Regions from separate parts of the Lysobacter gummosus genome, predicted to be linked through region 2. Evidence: riboswitches for the same ligand, from Rfam matches in the RefSeq annotation. Region 2 holds a riboswitch; each other region holds the start of a gene.
The links. Region 2 has a riboswitch for cobalamin ahead of LG3211_RS04560 (ribonucleoside-diphosphate reductase subunit alpha). Riboswitches for the same ligand answer to the same signal wherever they lie in the genome.

Region 1 (10,240 bases), 1.3 Mb from region 2:
CCAAGGTCACCGGAATGCAGGGATGCCTGGCCGATCCGATCGCCAGCGGCGATTACGCAGGCAATTACCTGTGCGACGATATCGATGTCACGCTGAATGACGGCGGCAGCTACGAGACCGTGTACCGGCTCGCCGCGACCCGCGGTATCGAATCGGAAAGCGGCTTCGCCGTGTCCGGCGACATCCAGGTCAACTGGCCCGTCGATGTCACGCCCGTGTTCAGTCCGAGCGCCCCCAGCGATGTTCTGCATTTCGCCGGAGGCACGACGCAATCGGTATCGCCGACCTGCGACGCGCAAGGACCGACTTCGCTGCATTGCGCGTATCAAGCCTCGCTGAGCGGCAAGCTGGACGGGTATAACCAAGCCAGCATCCAGCGAGTGCGGCAGTGCTACGACGCCAACGGCGCCGCCAGCGACTGCGGGCTGCAAGCCTACGACTCCAATCAGGCGGCCCTGGCCTATGGCGATCCGAATGTCGAAACCGATCGTTGCGTGGTGCTGACCGACCTGTTCAACGGCACCGCCGGATTGAATCTCGGCACTGGCTTCGGCTGGACCGTGCAACCCCTGTTGTGCGGCAGCTTCGTGCACTATGCGACCGGCGACGTGGATCCCGATCCGGACATGGTGCGCAGCCTGGATGTGTTCGCTTCGTGGCTGCTTCCGAGCCAGACCGGCGCGGGCAACAGCTGCGAGTTCATGGTGCCCAACCTGCTCACGCTTGCGACCGACAACGGCGCGAACAAGAGCGACGAGGCGGTGCTGAGCGTGCGCGTGCCGGAACTGTGCGCGAACGCGGGTTGCACCTACACCCTGGGCTATTGGAAGACCCACTCGACGTACGGCCCCGCGCCTTACGACGCGACCTGGGCGGCGATCGGCGAGAACACGCTGTTCTTCAGCTCCGGGCAGACGTGGTATGCCGTGTTCTGGACTCCGCCGAAGGGCGGCAACGCTTACTACATCCTGGCGCACCAATACATGGCGGCGCGCCTGAATGTCGAAGCGGGCGCGAGCGCTCCGACCCAGGTAAGCAGCGCGATCGCACAGGCGACCGCGTGGTTCACCGGACGCAGCACCACGGCGCCGAAGGGACCGGCGCGCGACACCGCAATCAACCTGGCCGGCATCCTCGGCTCCTACAACGAAGGCACCACCGGCCCGGGCCATTGCTCGGTCTCGCCTTCCACACTCTCCAAGGCAGCTCAATAAGAACGGCATCACGCTGAGTCAGGCCAGCCCCCGGTTATCGCCGGGGGCTGGTCCGGTCGAGGCAGGAATACGCATAGTCAGAACCGAAAACGCAAGAAAGGCCGGAATCGCTTCCGGCCTTTCTTGTGTCCGCGGGTTTCCCGCGCTTGCATCGCATCGCAAGCCGTCAACGCACGCGATCAGACTTTGGCGACCATCCCCGCGATCGCATGCCCCGGATACTTGCGCCCCACCAGCACCACCGCCTCACGCCGATTGCTGGCCCGCACCGCTTCCACGAAGCTGACTTCCTCCGCGTTCAAGGGCTCGCCCGAATGCTTGGCGCGGCGGCCCAGTACCCAGTAATCGTGGTGATCCTGTTCGCGCCCGGCGCGCACGACTTCGACGTAGTACGTAGGTTTGCCCATTCCCGCCTCCTTGTCCGTCCCCGTCCCGGGTTCAATCGCTTGCGGGCGGGTCGTCGCCGTAGAACATCACGCCGAGTTGGATGCGCTCGCGGCCCTGGGCCTTGCGATGGCGGTTGGTGTCGCGCAGCGAGTACACGCAGCCGCAGTATTCCTGCTGGTAGAAGCGTTCGCGCTTGCTGATCTCGATCATGCGCTGGCTGCCGCCGTCCTTGCGCCAGTTGTAGTCCCAGTACGACAGGCCCGGGTACGGCGCGACCGCGCGCTGGCCGCTGTCGTTGATCTGGGCCATGTTCTTCCAGCGCGAAATGCCCAGCGAGGTGGTCATCACCGGGAAGCCGTGCTCGTGCGCGTACAGCGCGGTGCGCTCGAAGCGCATGTCGAAGCACATGGTGCAGCGGATGCCGCGCTCGGGTTCGTTCTCCATGCCCTTGGCGCGGGCGAACCAGTGGTCGGTGTCGTAATCGGCATCGATGAACGGAACGCCGTGTTTCTGCGCGAAGCGGATGTTCTCTTCCTTGCGCAGTTCGTATTCCTTGAGCGGGTGGATGTTCGGGTTGTAGAAGAACACCGAGTAGTCGATGCCGGCCACCACGAAGGCCTCCATCAACTCGCCCGAACACGGCGCGCAGCACGAATGCAGCAGCAGCCTGTCGCCGCCGGGCAGTTGCAGCGGCTTGCGCTGCGCGCTCATGCGTCCTTCGCGACCAGCTTGACCACGCTGGAAAAATCCAGGGCGCCGCGGCCGGCCTGGCTGTTCATCGCGTACAGATTGCGCGCCAGTTCGCCGAGCGGAATCGAGGCGCCGATGCCCATCGCCGCTTCCGCCGCCAGGCCCAGGTCCTTCAGCATCAGGTCGTTGCCGAAGCCGCCGCTGTAGCCGCGCGAGGCCGGCGTGTTGTCGAGCACGTTGGGCCAGGGATTGCACACTTCGGTGGCCCAACTGCGGCTGGTGCTGACCGCCATCATCTGCGACAGCACCTTCGGGTCGAGGCCGTGCGCGACGCCCAGCGCCAGCGCTTCGCCGGTCGCGGCCATGATCACGCCCAGCGCCATGTTGTTGCACAGCTTGGCGACCTGCCCGGCGCCGTTGGCGCCGACGTGGAAGATGTTCTTGCCCATCGCCTGCAGCACCTCGCGCGCGCGTTCCAGCGCCGCCGCTTCGCCGCCGACGATGAAAGTCAGCGTGCCGGCCGCGGCGCCTGCGGTGCCGCCGGATACCGGCGCATCGATCATGTCCACGCCGCGCGCGTTCGCCGCTTGCGCGACCTTCTGCGCGCAGGCCGGGGCGATGGTGCTGCAGTCGATGATCAACGCGCCGGGCTCGATCACTGCCAGCAATCCGCTGTCGCCCAGGTACAGGCCTTCGACATGGCGGCTGGCCGGCAGCATCGAGATCACGATCTGCGCGCCGGCCACCGCTTCGGCGGCGTTCGCCGCGGCGGCGGCGCCGGCCGCGACCGCGGTCGCCACCGCGGCGAACGACAGATCGAACACTTGCACGGAATATCCGGCCTTGAGCAGATTGGCCGCCATCGGCCCGCCCATGTTGCCCAGACCGATGAATGCGATGCGGCTCATGCGTGGACCTGCGTGGAAACGTCCAGATCGGACAGCGGATGTTCGCCGTGCGGCCACGGCGCGATGAAGAACGGTGCGGCCCAGCCCGCGCTGGCCAGTTCCAGCGTCGGCGGATTCCAGCGCGGAGTGCGGTCCTTGTCGATCAGCAAGGCGCGGATGCCTTCGGCGAAATCGCCGTGCGCGGCGCATTGCAGCGAGACCAGGTATTCCACGCGAAAGGTATCGGCCAACGACAGTTCGGCCGCGCGCTGTTGCAGCTCGAAGCCCAGCCGCGCCGACCCGGGCGCGCCCGCGGCCAGCGTTTTGGCCGCGCCGGTCAGCCAGGCGTCGTCGCCGTCCAGCGCCTGGATGCGCGCGACGATGCTTGCCAAATCCTCGCCCTCGCACAGTCGCTCGATCAACGCCGCGTGCTGTTGCAGCGGCCCGGCAGGCGCGGGTTCGCCATGCGCTTGCAACAGCGCGGTCAGGCGCTGGCGATCCATCTCCGCCTCGCCCGACCACGCTTCATCGCTCAACTGCGTCAACACCGCCGCGCGCCGCGCTTCGGGCACGTGGTGATCGGCGAGACCGGCGTAGATCGCATCGCTGGCGTTCAAGGGCGCGCCGGTCAATGCCAGGAACAGCCCGGCGCGCGCCGGCACGCGGTTGAGCAACCAGCTGCCGCCGACATCCGGATACAGGCCGACGGTGATTTCCGGAAACGCCAGCCGCGAGCGCTCACTGACCACGCGATGGCTGGCGCCGGCCATCAAGCCGATGCCGCCGCCCATCACGATTCCGTGGGCCCAGCACAGCAAGGGCTTGGGATAGCGATGGATGCGATAGTCGAGGCGGTATTCGGTGCGGAAGAACTCGCTGGCCTGATGATTGTTGCGAATGTCGCCGCCACCGCCGGCCTGGTATTCGCGCATGCCGCGATACAGCCCGTGCAGATCGCCGCCGGCGCAGAAGGCTTTCTCGCCCGCGCCCTGCAGCACGACCAGGGCGATCGCGTCGTCCTCGGCCCAAAGCCGCAGTTGTTCGTCGAGCAATTCGGCCATCTGCAGCGACAGGCCGTTCAAGGTCGCCGCGGCGTTGAGCGTAGCGATGCCGATGCGCCGGCCGTTGCCGGCCGCGCGCTGTTCGAACAACACCGGCGACGGCGCGACGGTTTCGCTGATTGCGGGCTGGATCGACGCGTTCATGCGTTCTTCCATTGCGCCGCGCGCTTTTCCAGGAACGCCGCCACGCCTTCGACCTGATCGGCGCTGTCGAACAGATCCACGAACGCTTCGCGCTCGCTCACCAGCGCGGTCGCATGCGACTGCGAACGCGTCGCCTGCACCAGCGCCTTGCACGCGGTGACGCTGGTCGGGCTCTGTTTCTCGGCCTGCCTGGCCCAGGCCAGCGCGCGCGCCTTGGCCTCGCCCTTGCCGACGACTTCCTCGACCAGACCGATGCGCAGTGCGGTCGCCGCATCGACGCGCTCGCCGAGCAGCATCATCCGCTTGGCCCAGCCTTCGCCGACCAGACGCGGCAGGTTCTGGGTGCCGCCCGCGCAAGGCAGCAGGCCTACCGTCGCTTCCGGCAGCGCCAGTTGCGCCTGTTCCTCGACGATGCGCAGATCGCAGGCCAGCGCGCATTCGAGCCCGCCGCCCATCGCATAGCCGTTGATCGCCGCGATCGACACGCCGCGGAACGCGCTCAGCGCTTCGAAGGCCTCGCCGAAGCGGCGCGCCGCGTCGCGCGCCAGGGCCTTGTCGCCGCTGGCGAACTGCTTGAGATCGGCGCCGGCCGAGAAGAATTTCTCGCCTTCGCCGGTGATCACCAGGGCGTAGATGTCGCGCTCGCGGTCCAGGTCGCGGACCAGATCGCGCAAGGCGGCGAGGCTGTCGCGGGTCCAGGTGTTGGCCGGCGGATTGCTCAGCGTGACCACGGCGGTGTGGCCGTCGATTTCCAGCTTCAGGCCGGTGTAGACGGTGTCGGCAAGACTCATCGCAATTCCTCGTCGCTGTTGAGCAGATGGCGCGCGATGATCACGCGCATGATTTCGTTGGTGCCTTCCAGGATCTGGTGCACGCGGCAATCGCGCAGCAGGCGCTCGATCGGGTATTCGCGGATGTAGCCGTAGCCGCCGTGGATCTGCAGCGCGTCGTTGCACACGGCGAAGCCGGCATCGGTCGCGAAGCGCTTGGCCATCGCGCACCACACGGTGGCATCGCTGCTGCCGGCGTCGATCTTGCGCGCGGCGGTATGCACCATCTGCCGCGAGGCGATCAGTTGCGTGGCCATGTCGGCGAGCTTGAACTGCAGGGCCTGAAACTCGGCGAGTTTCTTCCCGAACTGGCGGCGTTCGCCCATGTAGCGGCGGGCCGCGTCCAAGGCGCCCTGGGCCGCGCCGAGCGAGCAACTGGCGATGTTGATGCGGCCGCCGTCGAGCCCCTTCATCGCGATCTTGAAGCCGTCGCCTTCGCGTCCGAGCAGATTGCGCGCCGGCACGCGCACGTTCTCGAAGCTGATGCCGCGCGTGGGCTGGCTGTTCCAGCCCATCTTTTCTTCCTTGCGGCCGTAGGCGATGCCGGCGCTGTCGGCGGCGACCGCGAACGCGCTGATGCCGCGCGCGCCATCGCCGCCGGTGCGCGCCATCACCACCAGCATGTCGGTGGCGCCGGCGCCGGAGATGAAAGCCTTCGCGCCGTTGAGCACGTAGTCCTCGCCGTCGCGCACGGCGCGGGTTTTCAGCGAGGCCGCATCCGATCCCGCGCCCGGTTCGGTCAGGCAATACGAGGCCAGACTGCGTCCGCTGGCCAGAGCCGGGCCCCACTGCTCGCGCACCACGTCGCTGGCATGCGCGGTCAGCATCCAGGTCGCCATGTTGTGGATGCTGATGAACGCCGCGGTGGACGGATCGACCGCGGCCAGTTCCTCGAACACGATCGCCGCGTCCAGCCGGCTCAAGCCCGAGCCGCCGGCGGCTTCGTCCACGTACAGCCCGCAAAAGCCGAGCTCGCCGGCCTGGGCGATGGCTTCGCGCGGAAAGATGCCTTGCGCGTCCCATTGCGCCGCATGCGGCGCCAACCGAGCCTGGGCGAAGTCGCGCGCCGCATCGCGGTACGCAGCCTGTTCTTCGCTCAGGCCGGTCGGCACCACCGACGCGGCCTGCCAGTCCATGACCGCGGCCATCACTTGAGACTGATCGTGGTGTTGACGCCGTGACCCAGGGTCTCGTCGTCGAACCAGCGCGCGGTGACGGTCTTGGTCTGGGTATAGAAGGTCACCACCTGCTTGCCGTACGGGCCCAGGTCGCCGAGCTTGGAGGCGCGCGAGCCGGTGAACGAGAACAGCGGCACCGGCACCGGAATCGGCACGTTGATGCCGACCTGGCCGACGTCGATCTCTTCCTGGAACCTGCGCGCGGCAGCGCCGGACTGGGTGAAGATCGCGGTGCCGTTGCCGTTGGGATTGGCGTTGATCAGCGCGATCGCCTCATCCAGCGTGTCCACGCCGAGGATCACCAGCACCGGTCCGAAAATTTCTTCCTGATAGATGCGCATGCCCGGTTCGACGCCGGAGAAGATCGTCGGGCCGACGAAATTGCCTTGCTGATACCCCGGCACCGCGGGATTGCGGCCGTCGAGTTCGAGCACCGCGCCCTGCTCCACGCCCGAGGCAATCAGGCCTTCGACGCGTTCGCGCGCGGCGCAGGAAATCACCGGACCCACGTCGGTGCCCGGCTCGGTGCCGGCGTTGACCTTGAGCGTGCGCGCCTTGGCGACCAGATCCGGAATCCACTGCCGCGCTTCGCCGACCAACACCGCGGTGGACGCGGCCATGCAACGCTGCCCGGCCGCGCCGAACGCGGCGCCGGCCATGGCGTTGAGGGTTTGCTCCTTGTTCGCGTCGGGCAGCACGATGGCGTGATTCTTCGCACCCATCATGCATTGCACGCGCTTGCCGGCGAGCGAGGCGCGGCGATACACGTGGGTGCCGACCTTGGTCGAACCGACGAACGACACCGCGCGGATATCGGCGTGATCGCAGATCGCGTTGACCACATCTTCGCCACCGTGGACGACGTTGAGCACGCCCTTGGGAACGCCGGCCTGCAGCGCCAGCTCGACCAGGCGCATGGTCACCAGCGGATCCTGTTCGGACGGCTTGAGCACGAAGGTGTTGCCGGTGGCGATGGCCATCGGGAACATCCACAGCGGAATCATCGCCGGGAAATTGAACGGCGTAATGCCCGCGCACACGCCCAGCGGTTGCAGCAAGGTGTAGGTATCGACGCCGCCGGCGACGTTGTTGGCCAACTCGCCCAGTTGCAGGTTGCCGATCGCCGCGGCGTGTTCGACCACTTCCAGGCCGCGGAACACGTCGCCTTCGGCGTCGGGCAAGGTCTTGCCCTGCTCGGAGGTCAGGATCGCGGCGAGCTCGCTCATGTGCTCGCGGATCAGCTGCTGATATTTCAGGAAGATGCGCGCACGCGCGCCGATCGGGGTCTTGCGCCAGGTCTTGAACGCGCGTGCGGCCGAAGCCACCGCCGCGTCCACTTCCTCGGCCGTGGCCATCGGTACGCGCGCCAGCACCGCCTGGGTGGCCGGATTGACGACGTCGCGCCACTGCGTGCTGCGGGATTCGACGAATTCGCCGTCGATCAAAAGCTTGACCGTCGCGACCTCGGTCGCAACGCGATGCATATCGTTCATGGTGGTCTCCGTATCGCACACCCGCGAAAGCGAGGGTTGCGGAGACGCGCGACAAGACGAAACGATGGCGAACGCACGCCGCATCGAATCAGCCCGTCAGGTTGCCCGCCGCAACACTCGAGGAGGACATCTCCCGATGTCCGCCACGGGCCGGTCTCCGGGCTTGCGAGCGATGCCGAAGCATCACCCCGACACCTTCCCGCGCGAGCGCAGTGGTCAACGTCGGGTGTTCTCGCCTACCGTTGCGGGGGCAGCGTCGGAATTGGACGATCACGTCCGCACCGACTTCCCGTTTCACCCTGCGCGCCGGTATGGACCGGCGTGCAAGGCACCTGTGGCGGGCGAAGTGTAGTGCTTGCGGCCCTGGGCGGACAAGCCGCATCGCGGCGGGCGCATTGCGCGCGTTCGTTCAGAGCGGACGCAAGCGCTGGATGCGGGCCGGCGTCAAGGCATCGACGCGGCTGCAATGGCGGTGGATTCACCACGCGGATCACAAAGCGATGCGATGACGTGCATCGCGGCTCAAACGCTAATATCGATGGTGATGCGTGCATTGCCGCATCGAATGTGCGCCTCGCGCCTGTTCATCGCCTCTCTGCGGCGCCAGATCGGCACCGCCATCGTCGCGATCATGCAGACGCCGATGGTTCGCGCGATGCGCTCAGCGCCGACTTCGTTTGAATCGCACGCATTGACGGTGCGCGCTTCAACGCCGTAACCGCACCGTCGACGGCAACGCGGCGAACAAACGAACAGTCGATGTCGTCGGTACTCGTGTATCAGGCCGCCCAGGTCAGCTCGCGCACGTCGCCAATTGCTGTTTCGCGTACCAGATCGCGCGACGCGCCTGGTCGTAGGCCATGTCGGCCGAACGCGGCAGCAACTGTTCGGCGCGGATCGGATCGACGCCGCTCGCCATCGCGCGTTCGATGCGTTGAAGTTCGTCCACGCGCACGATCGCCGGCGCCAGCAACTCGCGCAGCCGCTTGCGCTCGCAGCCGCCGTGGGCCGCTTCGACTTCGCCGATCGCCTGACGGATACGGCGGCTGGCCTCGCCCTGCAGGCCCGGCGCGGGCTCGAACGCGATCGGCGCGGCCTTGTAGGCATCGCCGGTGGCTTCGCTGCCCAGGTCCGAGGGCCGCTCGTGCAGCGCCGGATTGAACCGCACCGGCGGCGGCGGCCGCGCGCGTGCCTGCTGGATATCGCGCTTGAACGGCATCGCGTCGGCGATTTTCTGCAGCCGCTTGGTCGCCTTACCCAGCAAGGCCTTGCCGAGGGTGCCTTCGGTGGCCCAATCCGATTCGAATCCGGTCGGCGGCACGTCGATCGGATTGCGGCGTTCGAAGGTGTTCTTCGCGGCTACGAATTTGGGATCGTCCGGATCGCCCGGCGCGCGGCCGGGCGGCGCGCGCATCGGGTCGGCCTCCGGCAGCGCGACGCGGCCGTCGGCGTTGAATAGCCGGCTGGGGCGCGCGGGCGGTGGCGTGTTTGCCGCGGTTTGCTTGCGCGGCGTCGATGGCTGAGGCTGCACGGGACGGGGCGTGTTCGCGGCGACGCTCGCCGTTTGAGGCGCGTGCGGGCGGTCGCGTGGCATGGGCACGGGCACGAAGTCCGGTTCGCTCGGCGGCTCGACGGGCGGCGGCACGCGCTCGATCAGGACCACATCCAGGGCCGGTTGCGCCGGCGCCGGGGCCGGCACGTCCAGCAACAGCCAACCGGTGAACATCGTCACCGCGACGGCGATCAGCAAAGCGCTCGCATGCAGCAGGGCATCTTGCGGAGGAGCGGCTTTGTTCATTCATCCTTCGGGGGTGATGGCCTGAAACATGCGCCGGGCCGCAAGCATCGGAACGGGAACGATAGAACGAGTTCCGCGCGCGCGACGCTCGTCGCGCGCGCTTGCCGGCCTTCGTTCAGGCGCGGCGGGCGAACACGGTGGACCGCGGCGACACGGGATTGCGTACTTCACCACGCCCTCGCCCGCTTCCGCCGCAAGCCGCGACGCCGTGGAGATCGGGAAACAGTCGACAGCGCTTATCGATTCGCGCCTCGGCGAAGCCGCCGAGCGTCCGCGCGCGCCGCGCCGATGCACTCGATCATCGACGCGACGAATGCACGCGACGATACGAGGACGGCGTCGGCGAGAGAATAAAAATTCCGTTGGCCACAGCGCGATCGGCGCCGCCGGTGTGGCTTTCGTTCACGATTCGATGACGGCCGCGCGGTGCGGCGTGCTCGGCGGCGTTGGCTCGCGGCATCGACGCGGCCAGGCCATGCAGCCGTCGATGCGCCCGATTCGATCGCGCCATGCGCAAAGGCCGGCGAACGCCGGCCTGTTTTCTCGCTGCTTGATTGC
Region 2 (10,240 bases):
AAGCCCCACAGCACGCCGATGTTGCCCATGCCGTGCTGCAACGCGCCTTCGATGTCCATGCGCCGGTCGCCGATCATCAGGCACTGCGCCGCCTGCAGGCCGAAACGGCGCAGCGCTTCGGCGATCAGATCGACCTTGTGAGTCAGGCGGCCGTCCATGGTCGAGCCGATCACGTCCTCGAAATATCCGCCGAACGGCAGATGCGCGAGGATCTTGCGCGCGTTGTTCTCGTTCTTGGCCGTGACCACGGCCATGCGATAACCGGCCGCGCGCGCGGCATCGAGCATGTCGCCGACGCCGTCGTAGACCTGGTGCTCGGTCCAGCCTTCGCGGCTGTAGCGTTCCAGATATAGGGCCACCGCCTGCTCGACCCGCTGCTCATCGACCAGCAGCGGCAGGAAGCTGGTACGCAGCGCCGGGCCGATCCACGAGCGCAGCACCTGCTCGCTGGGCACCGGATGCTGCAATTGCTCCAGCGCGTAGGAGATCGAGCGGGTGATGCCGACCGAGGAATCGATCAGGGTGCCGTCGAGATCGAAAAACAGCGTGGGCTTGCCGGCCTGGATCGACGCCTCGGACATCGCGCTCAACCCGCGCGCTGCTTGAGCGCGGTCACCGCTGGCAATTCCTTGCCTTCCAGGAATTCCAGGAACGCGCCGCCGCCGGTGGAGATATAGCTCACGTCCTGTTCGATGCCGTACTTATCGACCGCGGCCAGGGTGTCGCCGCCGCCGGCGATCGAGAACGCCTTGGACGCGGCGATCGCCAGCGCCAGGGTCTGCGTGCCCTTGCCGAAGGCATCGAATTCGAACACGCCGACCGGGCCGTTCCAGACCACGGTGCCGGCGTTCTTGATCAGCTCGGCGTAACGCACGGCCGTGTCCGGGCCGATGTCGAGGATCATGTCGTCGGCGCCGACCGCATCGACGGCCTTGACCGTGGCCGGCGCATCGGCGGCGAAGGCCGGCGCCACCACCACGTCGGTGGGCACCGGGATATCGGCGCCGCGCGCCTTGGCGTCGGCCATGATCTTCTTCGCGGTGTCGATCAGATCGTTTTCGACCAGCGACTTGCCCACGCCGTGGCCCATCGCGGCGATGAAGGTGTTGGCGATGCCGCCGCCGACGATCAGCTGATCGACCTTGCTCACCAGCGACGACAGCAGTTCCAGCTTGGTCGAGACCTTGGAACCGGCGACGATGGCCAGCAGCGGGCGTGCGGGATTGTCGAGGGCCTTGGCCAGCGCATCGAGCTCGGCCATCAGCAGCGGGCCGCCGGCGGCGAGCTTGGCGTGGCGGATGACGCCGTGCGTGGAGGCCTGGGCGCGATGCGCGGTGCCGAAGGCGTCCATGACGAATACATCGCACAAAGCGGCGTATTTCTTCGACAGCGCTTCGTCGTCCTTGCCTTCGCCGACGTTCATGCGGCAATTTTCGAGCAGCACCAGTTGGCCTGGCTGCACTTGCACGCCATCGACCCAATCCTTGATCAGCGGCACTTCGATGCCGAGCAGTTCCGACAGGCGCTGGGCGACCGGCGCCAGCGAATCGGCCTGGCTCCACTGGCCTTCCTTCGGCCGGCCCAGATGCGAGGTGACCATCACCGCCGCGCCCTTTTCCAGCGCCAGCTTCAGGGTCGGCAGCGCGGCGAGGATGCGCAGCTCGGAGGTGATGCGGCCGTCGTCGATGGGGACGTTGAGATCTTCGCGGATCAGCACTCGCTTACCGGCGAGATCGAGATCGGTCATGCGGACGATGGACACGGGGCCTCCTGGGGCAATGCGTAGGGGATGCAGCGGCCGGCGCGGGGCGCGGCTGGGGGTGGCTATTGTCGCGGGGCGGGGGCGCGAAATAAACCTTGGGGGCTGAATGGCGGGGGGCGATGGGGCTGGCGAGGTCTCAATTCCGGATGGCGGCGCATCGGATGCCGGTCTCGTAGCTGCCCCACCCCGCGCCTGCCACTGCCACTGCGGTTGCGGTTGCCGTTGCCGTTGCCGTTGCCGTTGCCGTTGCCGTTGCCGTTGCCGTTGCCGTTGCCGTTGCCGTTGCCGTTGCCGAGATTTTGCTTTGCCCCGGCTTCGCTTTGCTGTGCCCTGCTTCGGCTTCGGCTCTGGCTTAGCTTTTGTTGTTGCCGTTGCCGGGCGCCGCTAGTAACTCGCGAGACCGAAGGACACCCGGAGGGCGGCGCACATGGACGTGCGCCGGGTGCCACCTTGGGCAGGATGCCCAATGTGGCACCTGCCTGCGTCGGCATCGCACTCGTGGCTCTTGATTCGAAACAGTCCAAAGCCTTTTCTTTGGTTACTTTTGACCGAAGGAAATCCCGTGGGACTTTGTGGCTTTGGACAAAGAAAGTAACCCGCCGCTCCATGGCGGAAGCTTTAGGCGTTTGATCTTGCTCCTGCTCCTGCTTGAGGCTTCTTTTGCTCGTCATTCCCGCGAACGCGGGAATCCAGCGACTTCAAGCGTTCTCGCACGAAAGGCACTGGATTCCCGCGTTCGCGGGAATGACGGTAGGTGGTAATGCGCAAGTCTGATTGTTTCGATCATGTCTTTCGGTCTCCCGAGTTACTAGCGGCGCCAGGCCAGAGCTAAAGCAGCGCCGAAGCAGAATCTTGGCAACTGCAACGGCAAAAAAATGCCGCGGCCATCTATCACCGCCTCACGGTGCCGCGGGCTTATTCGACTTCAACAAACTGAAAGCAAACCCCGCCACGATCAACGCGCCCCCCACCAGCACCGCCCACAGCATGTACGAGTACCAATCGCGCTCAGGTTCAGCCGGCACCAACGCCGACGCCCCCGCCAGTGCCACCGCCGACCCCAACGTCGCATCGGCCGGTTGCCAGTCGCGTCCGCGCGAGGTGCGCAAGGCTTCGATCAGATGCGCCAACGGCGAATTCCCGCGCGCCGCGCGCGCACTGCCGGCGACCAATGCGTACGGCGGCTCGCCCTGCGCCAGGAACACCACCACCTCGGGCCGATAACCCAAGCGCAACACCGGCTCGCCCGGCACCGCGCCGTTCGCGCGCAAACGCCAGTGGCGATCGCGCACGGTCGAGGCCAGTTGCCGCGCCGCCGAACGGTCGCCCTCGCCCTTGCCGGCGACCTGATACGCCATCCACGGACCAGCCTGCGCATACCAACCCTGCTCTTCGTTGTCGCGGCTCTCAAGGCGCCATTCCAGCGCGTGATTGCCCGGCAACGCCACGTCGGCCTGCTGGATCGGGAAGCGGCCATCGAGGGTGTATTCGAAGGCGATGCTGCCGTCCTTGAGCTCCACCCGCCGGCCCTTGAGCTCGCGCCACTGCATCGGCGCACTCGCCGCGTTGCCGGCCAGTTCCGCGGTCACCGCGTTGATCTGCGCGGCCGATTTCGGGTCCTGCGGCGTCAACCGCAGATAACGCGCCTGTTCGCCGACCGCATCGAACACGATCCGCCGCTGCACCAGCCGCTGGCCGTCGCGCTGCAGATCGACCAGACGGCCGCTGCTGCCCAGGCTGCGCCAGTGATCGAGATCGTCGCTGGCTTCGACCCCGTAGGCCGCATCCAGCGCCGCGCCCGGCGCCCACTCCAGCTCCAGGGCCAGGATCGGCGCGCGCAGGCGGCTGGCGTCGATCAGCAATGACGTCTGCGGCAGCTTGGCGGTGTCGGCGGCGGTGCTGCGCGCTTCGACCCGGCGCAGGCGGCCGTCGGTTTCGACTTCGCTGACCAGTTCCCAACCTTGCGTGGCCGAACCCGACGGCGACGCCGGCAACGGGAACCACGGCAGCATCACGCGCTGCGGCGCGCGCGCGATCGGCTGCTCGGGCGCGAACACCGAGGCCGGCACGACCGCGCCGCTGCGATCGATCACGTCCACGTCGCGCAACTGCGCGCTTTGCGCCTGGCGATACACCGCTTCGTCCAGCACCACGCGATACGCGCCGCCGTCGTCGCGACTGAGTTGCAAGGACCACTGCTGCGCGTAGTCCTGGCGCGGGCCGGCCGTGGCGAGCAAGGGCAGCGCCGCCAACCACATCAGATAACGCTTCATGCCTGAGTCTCCTGCGGATTTCGATCGTTATCGGCGGAGCGGCTCGGTGGCGCCGGCGCGAAGTAACCGACCAGGGTGCACAACAGACCATAGGCGATGAACGAGGCGATGCCGAGCAGATTGCCCAGATGGCCGCGATCGACCACGACCAGCTTGGCCAGCACCACGCCCATCAACACCGCGCCGGCCAGCCACAGCCCGCGCTGGCCGCGGCGCGAGCCGGCGATCCAGCCGGCCACGCCGAGCACGCTCCACACCACGGTCAGGCTGGTCTGCACCAGGCTGGTGGAGAACATCGACGAACCCCATCCGACATGGCCCCAGAAGTGCGCGCTGCGCAGCACTTCGACGGTGATCAACACGAAACCGATCGCGGCCAGAATCGGCACCCGGCGCCGCCTCAGCGCTTCGCCGACCAAGGGCGTGGCGAGCCAGAAGCCGAGCATCAGCAAGGTCGCGGTCTGCATCAGCGACAAGGGATTGAGCAGCGGAATCCACAGCAGCGGATGCGGATTGGCCGGCGTCAGCAGGGTCAATGCCAGCGTCGCCACCAGCACCAGCATGAAACTGGCCATCGCCACGGCGCGCCATTGCTCGAAACGTTGCGCCACCGGCCGGCCGATGATCGAAGCGCGCCACAGGCTCAGCGCCGCCATCGCCAGCACCGGCAACAACAGCACCGTCGCGGTCCAGCCCGAGCCGAACGCGGCGACATCGTTCTGCATCGACAAACGCAACAGCCGGAACAAGGTCACGCCGATCGCCAATGCCCACGCCCACAGCCAGGCCAGATGGCCGAGCGCGAGTTCGGGCCCCGCGCGTTCGCGCAGATTGCTCAGGCTGCGCCAACCCAGTCCCGCGTACAGCGCCCACGCCGCCCAGCCCCACTCGGCGAACGGATAGCGGTGCGCATCGGCCTGCCACAGCGCCAACGGCAGCGCCGCGGCGAAAGCCAGCGCCGCGGTCAGCGACAAGGCCTTCCAGTCGTGGCGACGGAACACTTCCGCCGCCGCCCAGCCGGTCACCGCGACCAGCATCAGCACCGCATCGGCGCTGTTGCGGTCGGCGATGAAATCGGCGATCTCGCTGCCGGTCGCGCCCAGCCACCACGCCAGGCCCCACAGGTAATAGGCCAATGCCGGCGCGCGCGCGGCGTCGCGGCGATAACTCCATGCGCTGGCAAGGCCCGCCACGGCGATCAGTACCGCGCCGGCGAAGTTGGCGTTGAGTATCGGCGTGTAGCCCTCCCAGACCGAATCGCTGGCGCCGACGATGAAGGCGAACGCGGCCGCGATCTGCAGCCCCAGGCCGGTGAGCTGCGGCAGCAACCGCTGCTGGCGCAGGCCCAGCCACGCCAACGCCGCGCCTTCCAGCGCGAACACGCAGGCGGTGGCTTCCGCGGCCAGCGCCAGCGGCACGGCCAGGGTCGCGAAACCGACCGCCAGCAGCGCATACGGCGTGGACAGTTCGACGAAGCGCTGATCGCGGCGCAACCACCACGCCAGCGCCGCGTACAGCGCGCCCAGGCCGAGCGCGCAGAACGCCAGCGGCATGCGATCGCCGTCGAGCAGACCGGCCTGCAGGGTGAAGGCGATCAGCGGCGTGCCGAACACCAGGCAACCGTCGATGAGATCGCGGCGCCCGGCGGCGCGGCGGCGCGCGTACAGCACCGGGATCAACAGATAGAAGGCGAAGAACAACAGCAGGAACGGCTCGGTGGTCGAGAAATGCTCCGGCCGGTACTTCAGCACGCCCCACAAGGTGCCGATGCCCCAGGTGAAAGCGAAGCCGATCAGATTCAGCACCCGCCACGGACGCCACCACGCGATCGCGAAGATGCCAGCGTTGAGCACCGCGTAGTAACCGAACAAGGCGACGTGGTTGCCCGAACCGGTGGACAGCCAGATCGGCGCGAGGAAGCCGGCCAGGATCGCGAACACCGCCAGCGCCAGCGCGTTCTGCTTGACCGACAGCACGCCGGTGCCGGCGACCAGCACCACGCTGATCGCGAACGCCGCGCCGGCCGGGATCAGGCCGTAGAGCTTGAACGCGGCGAACACCACCAGCAGCAGCACGCCGATCGCCCCGCCCTGCAGGCTCAGCGCGAACACGCGCTTGCGCTCGCGCTGCTGCCAGCCGAACACCAGCCCGCCCATCGCCGCGACGGCGATGCCGGCGAGACGGAACTCCATCGGCACGTGCATCCAGCCCTGGTCGCTGGCGTACTTCAGCAACGCGGCGACGCCGGCGAGCAACACCAGCATGCCGACCTTGACCGGCACGTTGCCCTCGGTGAACCAACGCCGGACCCAGCGCGCGCCGAGAGTGAAGATGTCCGGCGGCGACGGCGCACGCGGTGCGCGTGGCGTCGGCGCGACGGGCGCGCGAAGCGGCATGGGCGAGGCCGCCGCGGCGGCCGGTCGCGGCGGCAACGGCGGCGGCACGGACGGCGGCGTGGCCGGGAACGGCGGCGGAGTCTGCGGCGCAGTCGCGGCGGGCGGCGCGGCGCTGGCGATCGGGCGCGCCGGCGTCTGCGGCAGCGCTTCACGATCGATGCGCTCGATGCGCTCGGCCAGGGTTTCGTCCTCGCGGCCGCGCGGTGCCGGCGGAGCGGCTGCGGACGCACGAAGCTGTGCCAGGGTCCGTTCCAGGCCCGACACCCGGGACTTGAGCCCGGAGATCTGGACCAGGGCGACGATGAGCAGCACCGGCACCAACAGCAAAGCCAGTACCAGCAAGACAATCAGTGCTTCCATCACAGTTCCCCGTTCCTTATGGCGGGCACGTTACACCAAGGCGCGGCGTATGGAAGCGTCGCCTTCACTCGCTATATACACGATTCATTCACCACATATCGCGTTGACGAAATCGCATAACCACACTATGTTGTGCCCGTCGGTGCCGATCTTGCGATCGGCTGAAAAGGGAAGTCGGTAGGGACGCGACCGCGAGCACTCGCGGCGGGGTCCGAAGCCGGCGCTGCCCCGCAGCGGTATGGGAAACGAACGGGTCATGGCACTGGGCGGTATGCCTGGGAAGCGACCCCGGTAGGAGGAACGAGAAGCGGGCGAAGAAAAGTGAGAACCGGGTCACCCCGTAGCGCTCACTTCTCTTTGCCCGTTTCTCGCTCCGAGTCCCGAGCCCGAAGACCTGCCGACAGCCGCGCGTCGCACAACCGCGCGGTACCGGCCCACAGGAGTCTTCGGGGGAAGACGGCCGGTGTCGCGGCACGACGGACCTCCGTCGCGCCCGTCCGTTCCGGCGCGCAGCGCCGAGCGGACCGTCCCGGACCTCGCGTCTCGGGCCGCGCGACACCCAGCCGACACACTCCCAAGCTCTGCGCCCGCGGGGGCACGGCCGCGCCACCGATGACACCGCGCGCGCGGTCCGTCGTCGCCGGCGCGTCCGCGTTCTCCGCACCGTGCACCCACGCCCCGGAGTAATGCCATGACCACACTCGCATCCGATCCGTCCCTCGCCCCCGCCACGGACGCCGCCGCCACTTCCAACGCCGCCGCCAAGCCGGCCGCAGCCCGTACCGCGCAAGACGCGCCCGGCTTCGCCCTGACCCCGCCCGCGGCCAACCTGACCATGAGCGTGACCAAGCGCAACGGTCGCCGCGAACCGGTCGATCTGAACAAGATCGTGCGCGCGGTGACCCGCAGCGGCGAGAACCTCTACGCGATCGATCCGATGCGCGTGGCCACCCGCACCATCTCCGGCCTGTACGACGGCGCGACCACGCAGGAACTCGACGAACTGTCGATCCGCACCGCCGCCCTGCTGACCGCGGAAGAACCCGAATACGGCCGCCTCGCCGCGCGCCTGCTCGCCGGCGTGATCGAGAAAGAAGTCGCCGGCATCGAAATCCATGCGTTCTCGCAGTCGATCCAGCGCGGCCATGAGCTGGGCCTGATCAACGAGCGCCTGGTGACCTTCGTCCAGGCCAACGCGCGCAAGCTCAACGACGCGATCGACCGCAGCCTCGACGCCAAGTTCGATTACTTCGGCCTGCGCACCTTGTACGACCGCTACCTGCTGCGCCACCCGACCGCGCGCACCGTCATCGAGACCCCGCAGCAATTCTTCCTGCGCATCGCCTGCGCGCTCAGCGAAGACGTCAGCGACGCGCTGGCGCTGTACCGCCGCATGGCGCAGCTGGACTACATCCCGTCCTCGCCGACCCTGTTCAACGCCGGCACCACGCACGAGCAGCTGTCGAGCTGCTTCCTGCTCGATTCGCCCGACGACTCGCTGGAAGCGATCTACAAGCGCTACATGGACGTGGCCAAGCTCAGCAAGTTCAGCGGCGGCATCGGCCTGAGCTACACACGCATCCGTTCGCGCGGCTCGCTGATCCGTTCCACCAACGGCCTGAGCAACGGCATCGTGCCGTGGCTGAAGACGCTCGACGCGTCGGTCGCGGCGGTCAACCAGGGCGGCAAGCGCAAGGGCGCGGCCTGCGTGTACCTGGAGCCGTGGCACGCCGACGTGGAAGAGTTCCTGGAACTGCGCGACAACACCGGCGACGAAGCGCGCCGCACGCACAACCTCAATCTGGCCAACTGGATTCCGGACGAATTCATGCGCCGTGTCGAGGCCGACGCCGACTGGTCGCTGTTCGATCCGTCCAAGGTGCCGCAGCTGACCGACCTGTGGGGCGAAGCCTTCGACCGCGCCTACCACGCCGCCGAAGCCGCCGGCCTGGCCGCGAAAAAGGTCAAGGCGCGCGACATCTACGGCCGGATGATGCGCACCCTGGCGCAGACCGGCAACGGCTGGATGAACTTCAAGGACAAGTCCAACCGTGCGTCCAACCAGACCCTGCGCGACGGCAACGTCATCCATCTGTCGAACCTGTGCACCGAGATCCTGGAAGTCACCTCGCAGGACGAGACCGCGGTGTGCAACCTGGGCTCGATCAATCTCTCCCATCACGTGGAGCTGTTTGAGGACGGCAAGGGCGCGTTCGATTTCGACAAGCTCGCCGAGACCGTGCGCCTGGCCGTGCGCCAGCTCGACCGCGTGATCGATCTGAACTTCTATCCGATCGAAACCGCCCGCCGCGCCAATCTGAAGTGGCGTCCGGTCGGCCTGGGCTCAATGGGCCTGCAGGATGTGTTCTTCAAGCTGCGCATGCCGTTCGACTCCGAGCCGGCGCGCAAGCTCGCGCAGGAAATCGCCGAGGCCATCTATTTCCACGCGCTGTCGGCGTCGAACGAGCTGGCGATGGAACACGGCAAGCACCCGTCCTTCGACGACACCCGCGCTTCGGTCGGCGAGCTGCAGTTCGAAGCCTGGGGCGTGACCCCGTCGCAGCCCGAGCGCTGGGACGCGCTGCGCAAGCGCATCGCCGAGCACGGCCTGCGCAACTCGCTGCTGATCGCGATCGCGCCGACCGCGACCATCGCCTCCATCGCCGGCTGCTACGAGTGCATCGAGCCGCAGGTGTCGAACCTGTTCAAGCGCGAGACGCTGTCGGGCGACTTCCTGGTAGTCAACAAGTACCTCGTGGAAGAACTCAAGAAGCTCGGCATGTGGACCGCCGAGATGCGCGACCGCATCAAGATGGCCGAAGGTTCGATCCAGTCGGTGACCGAAGTGCCCGAGACGCTGCGCCAGGTCTACCGCACCGCGTGGGAACTGCCGATGCGTTCGCTGATCGACATGGCCGCCGAGCGCGGCGCGTACATCGACCAGAGCCAGTCGCTGAACCTGTTCATCGAAAGCCCGAACATCGGCCAGCTCAGCTCGATGTACATGTACGCGTGGAAGAAGGGCTTGAAGACGACGTATTACCTGCGCTCGCGTCCGGCCACCAAGATCGCCAAGACCACGGTGAGCGCGCCGGCGACCAGCGCGCCGAAGCCTGAGTTGGTGCCGGTGGAGTTCACCGCCAGCGAGGCGATCGCGTGCTCGCTGGAAAATCCCGAGTCCTGCGAAGCCTGCCAGTAACACGCTCTGCTCCCTCTCCCGCTGCGCGGGAGAGGGCCGGGGTGAGGGCAAACGCACCATCTAGCTCGCGTCGTCGCCGACCCTCGCGCGCCCTCATCCGCCCTCCGGGCACCTTCTCCCGCCAGCGGGAGAAGGGAAGCAACATCCAAGGAATTGCCATGTCCACCGATTCAACCCGCCTCCTCCTCGATCCCGGTTTCGACCTCACCCTGCGGCCGATGCGCTACCCGCATTTCTACGAGATGTACCG
Region 3 (10,240 bases), 290 kb from region 2:
GCGATGGTGACCCGCATCGCCCGCGCCGGACGGCGGCGGGCCGGACGAGGGCGGAGCCGTCGCTCCGGCGGGAGCGTGGTCGTGGCCAGTGGCCGGATCGGGCGCGGCACTCGCCGGCCGCTGCGTCGCGGGACGGTCGGCCGGGGTTCCGGGAGACGGCGCGGACTGTGAGGTTTCGTCGCTCATCCGCACCGTCTGGGGGCTGGGGCGGCAGCCCTCAATCCATGCGGGCGTCCGCGGTAATCAGCGCTTCAGGCGCCGGCAGCGCGGCCGCCGGCGAATCGGCGTGGATCAGGCGTCCGGTGAGCATCGACCCGGCCGTCATCTCGACCACCTTGTAGTGCACATTACCTTGAACGCGCGCCTTGGCGGCGAGTTCGACCCGCTCGCTGGCATACACATCGCCGTCGAGCTGGCCGTTGATGATCACCACCGGGGCGCGCACCTCGCCCTCGATGACGCCGTTCTCGGCCAGGGTCAGGCTGGCGGGCTTCCCGTCCAGGGCCACCAGCTTGCCGATCACGCGGCCTTCGATATACAGCCCGCCGCTGAAATGCAGGTCGCCGCGGATCACCACCTGCGGGCCGATCATGGTGTCGACCTGGCCTTCGCGCAGTTGGGTCGGTTTACTGTTGGTCTTGAACATCGCTTAAGTTTCCCCGGTTACGGTGACGCCGCTCTTCCAGGCGAAATGCTGCTCGATCGCGGCGTTTTCCCCGTGCAGCGAGATGCGCACGCGTTGCGGGGTGAAGCCGGCCGGCAGCATCACGCTGCCGTCGAGTTGCTGGAAGTAGCGGAAGGAATAGTCCTGGGCGGGCGCCTTGGACTTCTGGTGCAGTTCGTCCCAGCCGATCGCGGCCAGCTTGCCGCCGCGAACCCCTTCGACCTGGAACTGCAGCCCCCCGCTGCTGACCGCTCCGCGGTTGAGATTCTGAGTCAGGACGATCTGGTAACGCCAGGTGCCGCCGGTCTCGGGCTTGAACTCCACCGAGTGCACGTTCAGGCCCTTGGCCGGCGCGGTCGCGCCGACCAGGCGTTCGTAGAAGGCCACGTCGGCGCGCAGATCGGAGATTTCCTCCTCGCGCTGGGCCAACGAGTTCTGCACCTGCTTGTTGGCCGCCCGGCTGATCTGGTCGGAGCGCTGCAGGTTGGCTTCGCGCTGTTCCAGTTGTTCCAGCGCCTTGGAGCGCAGCCGCAGCTCGCGCTTGGTCTGGTCGAGCTCGGCGCTGAGCTTGGGCAGCTTCGGCGCGGCCAGCGACTGCGACCACAGCCAAGCCACGACCAGCGACAGCGCCCACGCCACGCCGACGGCGGACCAGATATAAGGGCGCTTGTCCGGCTGCTGCTGGACGATGACGAAACGCGGCGGCGGGGTCTTGCTCATGCGGACGGGATCATGCGGACAACGACGGCTCACACCGCCGGCTTTACCTATACTCAACCCTAAATCTTAACGGGAACGCCACGATGTCCGATGCGCACCTGTTCGCAGTTGGCGTAGTTCTGGCCTGGCTGTCGGGGGTCCGGGTCTATCTGACCGTCTTCGGGGTCGGCATCGCCGGCGCCCTGGGCTGGCTGGAGTTGCCGCAGGCGCTGCAGGCGACCCAGTCGCCGTGGGTGCTGGGCGTGTGCGGCCTGCTGACCGTGGGCGAGTTCTTCGCCGACAAGATTCCCGGCGTGGACTCGGGCTGGGACTTGCTGCACACCCTGCTGCGGGTGCCGGTCGGCGCGTTTCTGGCGGCCGCGACCATGTCGCCCGATGGCCAACTGGGCGCCGGCGCCCTGGCCGCGGGCGCGGGCGTGGCGCTGACCAGCCACGTGCTGAAGTCCGGCACCCGCGCCCTGCTCAACACCTCGCCGGAACCGGTCAGCAACTGGACCGCGTCGGTGGCCGAGGACACCGCGGTGGTCGGCGGGCTGGCGCTGGTGTTCGCCTACCCCTGGATCACGCTGGGCATCGTGGTGCTGATCAGCGTGCTGGTCGCGACAGCGCTGTGGTGGATCTGGCGCAAGCTGTTCCGTCGCAAGCCCAAGGCCGGGGTCGCGGCATCGGGGTGAAGGCTTTTTTTGGCCTGCTGCGATCTGAGAGCATCGGGGCTGAAGCCCCTCCCCAAGAGCCAGCGCCGCGTCGAAAAAACAAAAAAAAACCGCCGGCTCAGCGCCGACGGCTTTTTGTTTGACGACAGCACGAAACTCGCGGTGACCCGAGTACGGCGTTGGCTTGCTGGCTTCGGTGTGAACGTCGCTGGCTGGCTGAACCGTGGAACCGCGAGGAAGCGGCGAACATCGCGCTCGCCGGCTTCTCAATGCTTCGAACTCATTCCTCGATCTTGGTCAGCAGATAGTTCTGCTCGCCCAGGCGCTCGATCAGCGCGAGCTGGGTTTCGATCCAGTCCACGTGCTCTTCTTCCGAATCCAGGATGTCCGCGAACAGCTTGCGGCTGACGTAGTCGCTGACGCTCTCGCAGTACTTGATCGCTTCGCGCAGCAGCGGAATCGCTTCGAGTTCCAGCGCCAGATCGCAGGCCAGCAGCTCGCGCGGATTTTCGCCGATGCGCAGCTTGCCCAGGGCCTGGAAGTTCGGCAGACCGTCGAGGAACAAGATGCGGTCCGACAACTTGTCGGCGTGCTTCATCTCGTCGATCGACTCGTGGTACTCGTGCTCGGCGAGTTCTTTCAGGCCCCAGTTCTTCAGCATCTTGGCGTGCAGGAAGTACTGGTTGATCGCGGTCAGCTCATTGAAGAGCGCCTTGTTGAGGAATTCGATGACCTTGGGGTCGCCTTTCATGGCCGGGCTCCGACGTTGCAATGGCCGGCACTGTAGTCCTTTCGAAAAAGCCATGACGAAACGCGAATCGTGCGCAAAGGGAGTCGAGAATCAGTGTCGTCGGCGCATGCCCGGGTTATGCGACGGCGGCCGGATTCGCAGGCGCGCATGCGAAAACCGCCCTGAAGCGGGCGGTCGGAAGGCACTGCTTAAGTTAGTGAAGCGGCCGGATGGGCCGCGGCCGCTCAGGCGGCTTGCTGCATGACCGCCAGGGGAAGTTCGCGCACGTTGCGCGCCTGCTCCAGCAACGAGCTGGCCAGCTCCAGGCAACTGCCGCAATTGGCGCCGGCGCCGGTACGCATGGTCAGCTCCGGCACGCTGCGGCAACCGGCCTCGGCGGCCTGGCGGATATCGCGGTCGGTGACTCCATTGCAGATGCACACGTACACGGGCGGGGTCTTCGGCATGCAGCCGGCTGGCTGCGCGACTATTCCGCCACGGATGCGAATGATTGTCAATTAACGCCGACCCAACCCGTGCCGGCGTTCAAGGGAACTCCGCCCGGCGGGCCGCTGGCCGGCCTCAGCCGCTGGATTCGGAGCCGCCGCCGCGCACCGGATTGCCCGGCCCGCAAGGCCGCGCGCGCGGCCGCTGATGGGCCCTGCCGGCGAACTGGCCGTCGCAGGCCCGCGCATTGGGATCGGGCGCCGGCACCGCCTGCGGGCCAGCGACATGGCGGGCGAACGGCGCCAGATGGCGCAGCGCGCTGGCGTACACGCCGCGCTTGAAGATGACTACGTGCTCGACCGGGTACCAGAAATCGACCCAGCGCCAGTTATCGAATTCAGGTTTGTCGGTCAGATCCAGGCACAGATCGGATTCCTGCCCGGTCAGCCGCAGCAGGAACCACACCTGTTTCTGGCCGATGCATACGAGGCGATCGTTGCGCCGCACCGCCCGGCGCGGCAGGCGGTAACGCAGCCAGCCGGGGGTCGCGCCCAGGACTTCGACATGCTGCGGCAGCAGGCCGGTTTCTTCGCGCAGCTCGCGATACATCGCCTCGAGCGGCGTCTCGTCGGTGTTCATCCCGCCTTGCGGGAACTGCCAGCCGTCGCGATGCACGCGGCGCGCCCAGAACAGGCGGCCGTCCGGGTGCATCAGCACGATGCCGACATTAGGCCTATAGCCGTCCGGATCGATCACGATGCGGACTCCAAATTCACTGTGTCCGACTCTGCCACGGGGTGAGGCAGACGACAAGTCGGGCAAAGCGCGCCGGAAGGATTGACAACCCGGCCCCGGACATGAAGAATTCGCGGTTCCCCGTGGCTATGTAGCTCAGCCGGTTAGAGCACAGCACTCATAATGCTGGGGTCGGTGGTTCGAGTCCACCCATAGCCACCACAAGACAAAGCGCCGCACCACCCGGGCCCGCCAGCGCAGCGGGCTTTTTCGTATGCGGCCCGCGGAGCACACTGGCGTGCAGCGAACGGCCGGAACGAATCCGGATTCGCGCGCGACATGCATCGCCCGATCACCCCACGCGCCGACCGCTCGCCGGCCAGCGCCCGCACCGCCCCACCGGTTGCCTCCATGACTGCCATCGACATCTTCAAGGTCTTCACTCTCGAAGCCGCCCATCGCCTGCCGAACGTGCCCGAGGGGCACAAGTGCGCGCGCCTGCACGGCCATTCGTTCCGGATCGAGGTGCACCTGCACGGCGAACTGGGCGAACACACCGGCTGGGTGATGGACTACGCCGACGTCAAAAAGGCCTTCCAGCCGATCTACGACCGGCTCGATCACCATTACTTGAACGACATCGAGGGTCTGGAGAATCCGACCAGCGAACGGCTCGCGGTGTGGGTGTGGGATCAGCTCAAGCCGGTCCTGCCGTTGCTGAGCGAAATCGTCGTGCACGAAACCTGCACCGCCGGCTGCCGTTACCGCGGCTGATCCGCATCGGCGCGCGGGGCTGAGCCCTCGCGTCCATGCCAATACGCTTTCCACACGCCGCGCCCTTGCGCGGCGTGCGTGTTTTCGGCGCGAGCGTTTCCGCGATCACGGGCCACCGCGCCCGGCTATGGGCCGCCGCCGTCGCAAGCCGCCATCGCGCCTGCCGCCGGGCCGTCGTCATCCGCCCGCCCCGCCCCTGACACACGCCGCGGCCAAGCTGCTCAGGCCGCCCGCGAGCGGCGAATTCGCGCGCACTCCGGCGCCCCGCGGGCGCTTTGCCGCAGCGGGCCGCTGAGCCGCAACTTGCTGAATAGGCAGGATTTCTGAACGGCTTACGACCGCTCGTCGGCTCCATGTTGCATCGCAACAAACCCGGGCATATGCTGCACCGCACAATCCAGTCGTACTTCGTCTGGACCTTCCCTCAGGAGCTCAGCCATGTACCAGCAATTCAACGAACAGTTCGCCGCCGCTACGCGCCAGTTCGCGGACACGGCCGCTCAGGTCAACCGCCTGGCCCTCGACAACGCCGAGGCCGTGTTCGGTCTGCAGATCGCCGCGATCGAAGAGCGCGTCAACGCGACCTTCGCTTTCTTCGGTGAAGCCGCCGAAGCGCGCGATGCCGAAGCCTTCAAGACCCTGTGGCCGAAAGGCGTGCAGATCGCTCGCGAAAACGTCGAGCGCGCTGTCAGCACCGGTCAGGAAGCTTTCGGCCGCACGCTGAAGGCCAACGAAGCCATCGCCGAACTCGCCAAGTCGCAGATCGAAACCACCGCCAAGGCCACCCAGGCCAATGTCGAGAAGGCCGCCAAGGCCGCGACCAAGGCGACCGCCGCTCCGGCGAAGTAATCGCAACGTATCTCTCTCCGGCGGGTAACGCGGATACACGAAACCCGGCAGCCTGCGCTGCCGGGTTTTTTGTTGTCCGCGCCGCGGCGGCGATGACGGTGAATTACACCTGCGGCCGCAGCGATGCCGCCAGCCGCGCCGGATCGGGACGCGGCGAATAAGGCACGCGGCCCCAGCACGGCACCGGCATTCGCCGGCACAGGATCTCGAAGTTCTCGTCCATGCGCGCCATCTGCGGATCGATGTCGTTGGCGATCCAGCCGATGAAACGCGCACCGTCGGCGGCGATCGCGCGCGCGCTCAGGCGGGCGTGGTTGATCGCGCCCAGGCGCAACCCGACCACCAGCACCACCGGCAGATCCAGCGCGCGCACCAGATCGATCTGGTCGAGCCGGGCGTCGATCGGCGCGGCCCAGCCGCCGACGCCTTCCACCACCATCACCTCGGCCTGCGCCCGCAGGCGCGCGTATGCGGCGAGGATCGGCTCCAGGCCGATCTCGATGCCGGCTTCGGCCGCGGCGATCTCCGGCGCCAGCGCTTGCGGCAGCGCGTACGGGTTGACGTCCTCGTAGCGCGGCGTCGGATCGCTGGCCGCCTGCAGCAGCAGCGCGTCTTCGTTGCGCCAGCCTTGCGCGCCCGGCTCGCAGCCGCTCGCCACCGGCTTCATGCCGATCGCGCGCGCGCCGAGTGCGCGGATCGCATGCAGCAGCGAGGCGCTGACGACGGACTTGCCCACGCCGGTGTCGGTGCCGGTGACGAACAGGCCGGGGAGATAAGCTCGCGGAGGCATCGGGATTCGGGTCCGAAAAGTCGCTGGAGGACGGCATGACGGCGGATTGCCGCGCGAAACAGTCTGGCGCTTGTGACTGACCTCGCGCTTTTCCGGCACTGCCGGCTGACCATGGTAGTCGTGGCGAACACCACTGCTACACTCCGAAGATGTATACAGCCTCAGCACTTTCGGGCGGAAAGCCCGAGCAGTACGCGCAATTGGTCGAGCAGGCGCGTGCGCTGCTCGACGGTGAGCGCGACCGCGTCGCCAACGCCGCCAACCTGTCGGCCCTGGTCAACCAGTCCCTGCCGCAGCTCAACTGGGTCGGTTTCTACTTCTACGACGGCCGCGAACTGGTGGTCGGCCCGTTCCAGGGCCTGCCGGCCTGCGTGCGCATCCCGCTCGACAAGGGCGTGTGCGGCGCGGCCGCTTCCAGCCGCCAGACCCAGCGCGTGGCCGACGTGCACGACTTCCCCGGCCACATCGCCTGCGACGCGGCTTCGCGTTCGGAAGTGGTGGTGCCGTTGCTGCGGGGCGAGGAGCTGATCGGCGTGTTCGATCTGGACAGTCCGGTGCCGGAGCGCTTCGACGCCGACGATCAGGCCGGTCTGGAAGCGCTGGCGCGGGTCTACCTGGAGTCGCTGGCATGACCGCCGCCCCCAAGATGCGCAACATCGGCCCCAAGAGCGCGGCCTGGCTGCGCCAGGTCGGTCTGCGCACGCACGAGGACATCGCCGCGATCGGCACCGTCGAAGCCTTCATGCGGGTCAAGCGCGCCGGCTTCAAACCGACCTTGAACCTGCTGTACGCGATCGAAGGCGCGCTGCTGGACTGCCACTGGCAGGAGATCAGCGAAGAACGCCGCCAGGAACTGATCCTGGCCGCTGAGGCGGCGACGGCGCTGCTGCCGGCGCCGCGCAACAAGCCGGCGGCCGCGCCGGTGCATACGACGATGCATGCGCAGGAAGAGCGGTTCGATGAGCCAACCGCGTTCGACGCTGGCCACGATCGCGACGACAACGACCGAGACGACGGCAGCGACCGCGACGGTCCGTCGGACGACGACGGGCACGGTTCGCACGACGCGGACGATCGCAACGACTGATCCAAGTCGGTCGCGGGTTCGCGGTGCGGCAGGTTGGGCCGCGCGCCCTCATCCGCCCCTTCGGGGCACCTTCTCCCGCAGGCGGGGTGAGCGGACGCCGCTTGCGAGCCATTGGCTCGCGCGTCCGCGAACGCCCGAACGCCATGCGTTCGGGCCGGGGCGGGGTTGGCCCAGGCGCCCCGCCCCCACATCGCGTACACTGCGCCCCGCTTCGAGGTGACCCCACGGCTACGCCGCCGGGGTTGAAACGGGAAGCCGGTGACGCGCTCAGGTCCGGTCGGACGATCCGACCCGCCCCGCCCATTCCGGCACTGCCCCCGCAACGGTAAGCAAGTCAGGTCGCGGCCACCGCCACTGTGCACAGGCATGGGAAGGCGCCGCGCCCGGGAGTCGATCGCATCGGCTGCGCTTGCGAGTCCGGAGACCGGCCTCGGTGCGCCACAGGTTGCGATGCGGAGGGCATTGCGGCGGCTGCAGCGCCTTTGCGCGCTCGTTTCGCTGCCCGCACGTCCTTTCCCCGCCGCCGCTCATCAGCCGTTGTCGCCACGCGCTGGATCGCGCGTGCGTTGGAGTCATACACATGCGTTGCCTGAATCTGTCCCTCGCCATTGCCTGCGCCCTGCCGGCCACCGCCCTCGCCGCGCCCGCCGGCGACGCCACCGATCTCGATCAGGTCGTGGTCACCGCCAACCGCACCGCGGTCAGCGTCAACGACCTGCTGACCCCGGTCGAGGTGCTGGACCGCGCCGACATCGAACGCAGCCAGGCGCGCGATCTCAACGATCTGCTGCGCGGCCGCGCCGGCATCACCATCGCCAACCAGGGCGGCGCCGGCAAGCTGACCACGCTGTTCCTGCGCGGCAGCGAATCCGACCACGTGCTGGTGCTGGTGGACGGCATCCGCATCGGCTCGCCGACCTCGGGCCTGGCCGCGCTGCAGGATCTGCCGCTGGAACTGATCGACCGCATCGAAATCGTGCGCGGCCCGCGTTCGAGCCTGTATGGCGCCGACGCCATCGGCGGTGTGATCCAGGTGTTCACCCGTCGCGAACAGCAGGGCTTCGCCCCGCGCGTGCACGTCGGCGGCGGCAGCGACGGCGCCATCGAATACGGCAGCGGCTTCGGCGGCCGTGGCGGTCACGGCTGGTTCGGCGCCGACTACAGCTTCCGCAAGACCCAGGGCATCAACGCCTGCCGCGGCGCCGGCTTCCCGGTGCTCGCCGGCTGCTTCACCGACGAGCCCGATCGCGACGGCTACGAGAGCCACGCACTGTCGCTGCGCGGCGGCGTCGAGATCAACGAGCAGTGGAGCATCGAAGGCCAGGCGCTGCGCGCGGAAGGCCGGAACGATTACGACGGCAGCTTCGTCAACTACTCCGAGACCGTGCAGCAGGTGATCGGCGGCAAGCTCAACTGGAAGCCGTCGGAAAAAGTGAAGGTGCAGTTGAGCGCGGGGCGCAATGTCGACAGCTCGGACAACTTCCTGAGCGCGCTGGCGATGGGGTTCTTCAAGACCGACCGCGATAGCGCGACGCTTCAAGCGGATTTCACCGTAGCCGAGGATCAACTTGTTACGGTTGGCTTCGATTGGCTGCGCGACCGCGTCGACAGCGATACCTCTTACGACGAGACCGATCGCGACAACAAGGCCGGCTTCGTCCAGTACCAGGGCCGTTTCGGCAACCAGTCGTTCGAAGCCAGCGTGCGCCGCGACGACAATGAACAGTTCGGCGGCCACACCACCGGCGGCGCCGCGTGGGGGCTGAACTTCGCCGAGAGCTGGCGCGTGACCGTGGGTTACGGCACCGCGTTCAAGGCGCCGACCTTCAACGAGCTGTACTACCCGTTCTTCGGCAACGCCCATCTGAAGCCGGAAGAGTCCAAGACCTGGGAAGTGGGCCTGGCCTACCGCGGCGACGGCTTCAACGCGCGCATCGACGGCTTCGACACCCGCGTCGATCAGCTGATCACCTTCGATTCGGCGATCAACCTGCCGAACAACATCGAACGCGCGCGCATGCGCGGCGCCGAAATCGGCATCGACACCACCTTCGCCGACTGGACCCTGGCGGCGAGCGCCAGCTATCTGGACACCGAAAACCGCGTCGGCTTCTTCCGCGGCAACGACCTGCCGCGCCGCGCCAAGCACAGCGCGCGCATCGACCTGGATCGCGCCTTCGGCAAGTTTCGCATCGGCGCGACCGCGGTGGGTTACGGCTCGCGTTACGACGACGTCGCCAACAGCGTGCGCGTCGGCGGCTACGGCACCATGGACCTGCGCGCCGAGTACGCGTTCAGCGATTCGTTGAGCCTGCAGGCGCGCGTGGCCAACGTGTTCGATCGCCAGTACGAGACCGTGTCGTACTACAACCAGCCCGGCCGCGAGTGGTTCCTGACTCTGCGTTACGCGCCCAAGCCCTGATAGTCGCCCGGCTCGCTGCGCGCGATGGTTCGAAACGAAGCCCGGCATCGCCGGGCTTCGTTCTTTGGCGCGGTCAATCGAACACGCTGCACATCAGCTCGGATTCGAAATCCCCGATCCAATGCGGCAACGGTTTGGGAATTCGCGCCTCGCCCATCTCGCGCGCCCAACCACGCAGGCGCGCGAGCTCCGGCGAACGCCACACCACGACGCCGTAGGGACTCGAACACACTCGATGCTCCGCACGCGTGCTGCGCAGTTCCGCGTTCGCACCCCAACCGGTCGCCGCGGCCGCGGCATGCAGTTCGTGCAAACCCCGCGCGCCGGATCGCGCCGCATGCTCCAGCGCCAACACCAGCTCGACCGGAT

Region 1: linked by a shared signal. The riboswitch ahead of LG3211_RS10265 (CoA-acylating methylmalonate-semialdehyde dehydrogenase) and the one ahead of LG3211_RS04560 (ribonucleoside-diphosphate reductase subunit alpha) in region 2 are both predicted to bind cobalamin.
Region 3: linked by a shared signal. The riboswitch ahead of btuB (TonB-dependent vitamin B12 receptor) and the one ahead of LG3211_RS04560 (ribonucleoside-diphosphate reductase subunit alpha) in region 2 are both predicted to bind cobalamin.

What each region holds. Positions count from the first base shown of each region.
Region 1 is NZ_CP011131.1:2,466,767-2,477,006, reverse strand. It holds gene LG3211_RS10300 (hypothetical protein) at 1-1,214, shown strand, start outside; gene LG3211_RS10295 (hypothetical protein) at 1,394-1,621, opposite strand; gene LG3211_RS10290 (epoxyqueuosine reductase QueH) at 1,653-2,312, opposite strand; gene mmsB (3-hydroxyisobutyrate dehydrogenase) at 2,309-3,199, opposite strand; gene LG3211_RS10280 (enoyl-CoA hydratase/isomerase family protein) at 3,196-4,383, opposite strand; gene LG3211_RS10275 (enoyl-CoA hydratase) at 4,380-5,174, opposite strand; gene LG3211_RS10270 (acyl-CoA dehydrogenase family protein) at 5,171-6,349, opposite strand; gene LG3211_RS10265 (CoA-acylating methylmalonate-semialdehyde dehydrogenase) at 6,361-7,875, opposite strand; cobalamin riboswitch at 8,016-8,235, opposite strand; gene LG3211_RS25600 (hypothetical protein) at 8,240-8,602, shown strand; gene LG3211_RS25595 (hypothetical protein) at 8,678-9,682, opposite strand.
Region 2 is NZ_CP011131.1:1,122,172-1,132,411, reverse strand. It holds gene LG3211_RS04580 (HAD hydrolase-like protein) at 1-581, opposite strand, end outside; gene LG3211_RS04575 (phosphoglycerate kinase) at 587-1,762, opposite strand; gene LG3211_RS04570 (DUF3999 domain-containing protein) at 2,662-4,035, opposite strand; gene LG3211_RS04565 (DUF2339 domain-containing protein) at 4,032-6,791, opposite strand; cobalamin riboswitch at 6,915-7,207, shown strand; gene LG3211_RS04560 (ribonucleoside-diphosphate reductase subunit alpha) at 7,627-9,990, shown strand; gene LG3211_RS04555 (ribonucleotide-diphosphate reductase subunit beta) at 10,149-10,240, shown strand, end outside.
Region 3 is NZ_CP011131.1:835,894-846,133, reverse strand. It holds gene LG3211_RS03430 (DUF6776 family protein) at 1-186, opposite strand, end outside; gene LG3211_RS03425 (bactofilin family protein) at 218-646, opposite strand; gene LG3211_RS03420 (DUF6776 family protein) at 650-1,384, opposite strand; gene LG3211_RS03415 (DUF4126 domain-containing protein) at 1,468-2,058, shown strand; gene bfr (bacterioferritin) at 2,318-2,788, opposite strand; gene LG3211_RS03405 ((2Fe-2S)-binding protein) at 3,013-3,216, opposite strand; gene LG3211_RS03400 (RNA pyrophosphohydrolase) at 3,350-3,970, opposite strand; tRNA gene LG3211_RS03395 (tRNA-Met) at 4,095-4,171, shown strand; gene queD (6-carboxytetrahydropterin synthase QueD) at 4,370-4,723, shown strand; gene LG3211_RS03385 (phasin family protein) at 5,162-5,572, shown strand; gene bioD (dethiobiotin synthase) at 5,676-6,362, opposite strand; gene LG3211_RS03375 (GAF domain-containing protein) at 6,512-6,994, shown strand; gene LG3211_RS03370 (TfoX/Sxy family protein) at 6,991-7,449, shown strand; cobalamin riboswitch at 7,647-7,896, shown strand; gene btuB (TonB-dependent vitamin B12 receptor) at 8,030-9,871, shown strand; gene LG3211_RS03360 (hypothetical protein) at 9,945-10,240, opposite strand, start outside.